Regions from separate parts of the Chitinimonas sp. BJYL2 genome, predicted to be linked through region 2. Evidence: predicted binding sites of a transcription regulator. Region 2 holds the regulator's gene; the other holds the start of a gene.

Region 1 (2,200 bases), 280 kb from region 2:
GATACCATCGTGCTGCAGCGGCAGATGATGGACCACCAGCTGCCGTTCCTGCGCGAATACAAAGCCCAAAAGGACATCCGTCTGGTGTTCGAGGCAGACGATCTGATGACTGCGGTACCCAAGAAAAGCCTGCACCGGGCCGATCTGCCGCGTGGCATGGGCGAGAAAATGCGCAGGGCGCTGGAGTACTGTGATCGCTTCATCGTCACCACGGAGCCGCTCAAGGAAGCATTCCGTGATATGCACCATGACATTCGTGTCGTCCCCAACAGCATCGATTTCGATCTATGGGGCAAACTCCAGCCGCAGCGGCGTACCGGCAAGAAGCCGCGTGTCGGCTGGGCGGGCGGTGTGAGTCATGGTGGTGATCTGGAAGTCATTTATGAAGTTGTCCGGGAGCTGGCAGACGAAGTGGAGTGGGTATTCTTTGGCATGGCGCCAGAACCCATCCTGCCGTTCATTGCTGATGTCCGTCAGGGTGTGCCCTTCAAGGATTACCACACCAGCCTGGCTTCCTTGAATCTGGACTTGGGCATCGCGCCGCTGGAACTCAATGCATTCAACGAGTGCAAGAGCAATCTGCGCGTGCTGGAGTACGGCATACTTGGCTTCCCGATGATCGCGACAGACTTCACGCCGTATCAGGGCGACTACCCGATCACCTTGGTGCAGAACCGCAAGGAAGACTGGATCAAAGCCATCCGGGAGCACATCAATGATCTGGACGAGACAGCCCGCCGTGGTGATGCCTTGCGTCAGTATGTGATTGATCACTGGCTGCTGCAGGATCATCTGCCGGAGTGGATGTCTGCCTGGTTCGAGTTCTAGCCAGGCGGGGAGCCGGCAAGAATTTCCGCTTCTGCGAATATTTTTGCCGGTTTCCCCTAAAGTTCCATCAGTACTCGTCGATAAAGGGAGCAAGGCGTTGACCGCCTGGGTGAACAACCCTCAGCCCCTGACTAGGAGACGAGATCATGGCTTCTGTGATTAATACGAACATCCCGTCGCTCAACGCCCAGCGTAACTTGAGCAAAACAACGGGTTCCCTTGAAACTTCGCTGCAACGCCTGTCCACCGGCTTGCGTATCAATTCGGCTCGTGACGATGCCGCCGGCCTCGCGATTTCCTCGCGGATGACGGCACAGATTCGCGGCTTGGATCAAGCCCGCCGCAATGCGAACGACGGCGTGTCGCTCGCACAGGTTGGTGAAGGTGCACTCAGCCAGATGGGCGATCTGCTCCAGCGGATCCGCGAACTGGCCGTACAGTCCGCCAACGGCACCAACTCTTCGGCTGACCGCGCTTCGCTGAATGCAGAAGTCGCCCAGCTTTCCTCGGAACTGGATCGTTTCGCGATCTCGACCGACTTCAACGGCCAGAAGTTGTTTGACGGTTCGTTCGGTACTGCGGCTTATCAGATTGGCGCCAATGCCAACGAGACGGTAACCGCATCGACCGCCAACTTCCGCACGTCGAACTACGGCACCTACCAAATGCGTAGCCAGGTTGCTTACGCCACCTACGCAACAACCGGTACCGTTTCCGGCACCACCATTTCCGGTGGCACCTCGGGTTCGACACTGGATTCGCGCAACGCAAACGGTTCCGGCGCCATTGGCGTGAACGGTGGTAACGGCGGCGCCGTGATCACCAACCTGAGCTCGGGTTCGTCGGCTCGTGACATCGCTGCTGCGATCAACGCCACCAACACCGGTGTGCGTGCCACGGCTCGTACCCAGGCACTGATCCAGTTCAACGTCAGCGGCGGCGGCACGCTCAGCCAGACCTCGGGTTCGACCGACGGCGTCAGCGGCGTGGGTCTGTCCTACTCCCTGAATGTGACCGGTTCGAACACGCAAGTCGTGAACGTGACCTTCAAGGTCGGCAACAACCGCTCTGCATCGGGCCTTTCCGAAGCAGTCCAGGCGTTCAATGATCGTTCGTCGCAGACCGGTATTACCGCGCGCCTGAACGATACGGGCGATGCCATCATCCTGAGCAACGACGACGGTAGCGACATCGTGATGCAGTCGGTGGCAACGACCAACGATACGCAAGTATCCGGTTATGTCACGGTAGCAACCGGCGGCTTCGGTGGCACCCCGATCTCGGGCGCCTACCACATGAGCGGTATCGGTTCCGGCGGTGCAGCGGGCGGCGCAACCCAGACTTCGGGTTACCTGCTCCGTATCGGTGGCCA
Region 2 (2,200 bases):
GGTACCCTGTAAGCGTTGGCTCGACGAGGCCGGGCGGGGCATGGAGTCCGCCTGGGCCGATGCGCTGCATGCCCGAAGCGATGCGCGGTTGGTCATGCCGAGCTATTGCCCCTCTCGTAGGGCATGATGCGGGTCGCGATCAGGCAGTCTGGTGACGCCTCAAGGGATTGCGCCAACAGAGAGGCAGCCATCAAACCATGAAGCCGCGCAGCTTGCCTTCGATAATGCGCGGGTTTTCACCATGGGCAATGGCCACCAACCCTTCCGTGATCAGTTCACGACGGCGCACTTCGGTGCCGATCACATGTTTGAGCTTGTTGCCGATGGGCAGGAAGAACAGGTTGGCCGAGCCTACACCATAAATCGTCGCAACAAAGGCAACCGCGATACCGGAACCGAGCTTGGCTGGATCGGTCAGGTTTTCCATCACATGGATAAGACCCATCACGGCGCCCAGAATGCCGATGGTGGGGGCATAGCCGCCTGCAGACTCCCAGATGCGAGCCGCAGCACGCAGCTTCTCTTCGTAGCTGTCGATCTCCAGCTCCATATTGTGGCGAATCGCCTCGGGTTCTGTGCCGTCGACCAGCATCTGCAGGGCACGCTTCACGAAAGGGTCCTTCTCGGATTCCAGCGGCGTTTCCAGCGCGAGCAAGCCACCACGCCGGGCCGTATTGCTCCAGGTAACCAGGGTTTTGACCCAGGGCTCAAGCTCGACCTTGGGCGGGGCGACGACCCATCTGAGCATTTTCACGCCTTCGATCGCCGCTGCCGAACTGCTTTGCAGCATGACCGCACCGGCAGTGCCGCCGAGCACGATCAGAAACGCAGTTGCCTGCAGCAGTGAAGAGATTTGGCCACCCTCAAGTACCTGACCGCCAACGATGGCAATCAGGCCGAAGGCAATACCGATCAGGCTCAGTCTATCCATGGGATCAGGCGCTCTTGTTGTGGGGCGGTGTCGCCCGGTTTATAGCAGATGGCAGGTCGGCACGGCGAACGATGCTCATTTGTCGGTCCAGTCATGCAGCTTCACCCTCAGGCGGGCAACCGCCTGGCTGTGCAGCTGGCAAACGCGGGACTCGGAGACATTCAGTACGGCGCCGATTTCCTTCAGGTTGAGTTCCTGCTCGTAGTACAGCCCCATCACCATCTTCTCGCGTTCTGGCAGGGCGGCAATGCCCTCGATCAGCACTTGGCGGAAGCTCGCGTCATCAAGACCGCGCAAAGGATCCGAGCCGTGATCGGCCGCGAAGCCGTCCAGCACTTCGCGATGCTCGTCATCACTGTCGTAGTCGTCGTAATAGATGAGTTGGTGGCCGCGGCAATCGGCCAGCAACGATTGGTAATCCGCCAGACTCAGTTGCATGCCCGCCGCCATTTCTGTTTCTGACGGTGCGCGGCCAAGCTGGTGTTCGAGCTTGGACAGCATGGATTCGATGTCTCGCATCGAGCGGCGAAGCTGGCGTGGCATCCAGTCGGCCTCACGCAGTTCGTCGAGCATGGCGCCGCGGATGCGTTGCGTGGCATAGGTTTCAAACATGACGCCGGCCGCTGCATCGAAATTGCGTGCGGCCTCCATCAGGCCGATCAGCCCGGCCTGGATCAGATCGTCGACCTCCACGCTGGCGGGCAGCCGGGATACCAGGTGATAAGCCAGCCGTTTGACCAGCGGCGCAAACTGGTTCACCCGGGTTTCAACCGGGTCTTCAGCATGCTGTTGGTAAGCGCCTATGGCACGTGAGGAGGATTTGCTGGGCATGCGGGGGAAGCGTTTTTCTCTGTGTGCCGCGCCGGGAAAGCGATTGCGGGTCTGATCAAGGTTAGCAATCGCCGCGAGGGCTGACAAATCCGGCAGGGCTTTAGCGCACTGTGGCGAGGCGGCGGCTCACATCCAGGGCACGGAAAAGCAGGTTCTCGCGGTCTGCGCTGCTGCGCTTGCCGGGCCAGCGGCGCATGGCACTGGCGAGTTGGGCGAAGGCGACACTGGCCTCGCTTTGCGGAAAGACATGAGAAACAGGTTGGGCCAGCCGATCTGCACGAGCGAGCTGCTCGTCTTCCGGCACAAAGCCCACCAGTTTCATCTTGACGTCCAGATAACGTGCCGCCACTTCCTTGACCCGCTGCAGCAACGCCATGGCTGTATCAAGCGTGCGCACACGGTTGGCGAGCAGGCGGAAATCGCGCCGGCCATAGTCGG

Evidence for each region. The regulator FliA, encoded in region 2, starts transcription of late flagellar genes. The targets are predictions, from matches to a motif close to GCTAAAGNTNNNNNNNNNNCNGCCGATAAT.
Region 1: the regulator FliA is predicted to act here: its motif matches at 884-913, upstream of O9X62_RS06555 (flagellin).

Annotation. Positions count from the first base shown of each region.
Region 1 covers NZ_JANZKW010000002.1:189,767-191,966, reverse strand. Annotated here, with positions in the region: gene O9X62_RS06560 (glycosyltransferase) at 1-828, shown strand, start outside; gene O9X62_RS06555 (flagellin) at 975-2,200, shown strand, end outside.
Region 2 covers NZ_JANZKW010000002.1:470,023-472,222, reverse strand. Annotated here, with positions in the region: gene O9X62_RS07745 (1-acyl-sn-glycerol-3-phosphate acyltransferase) at 1-70, opposite strand, end outside; gene O9X62_RS07740 (flagellar motor protein) at 191-931, opposite strand; gene O9X62_RS07735 (RNA polymerase sigma factor FliA) at 1,007-1,762, opposite strand; gene O9X62_RS07730 (cellulose synthase operon protein YhjQ/BcsQ) at 1,863-2,200, opposite strand, start outside.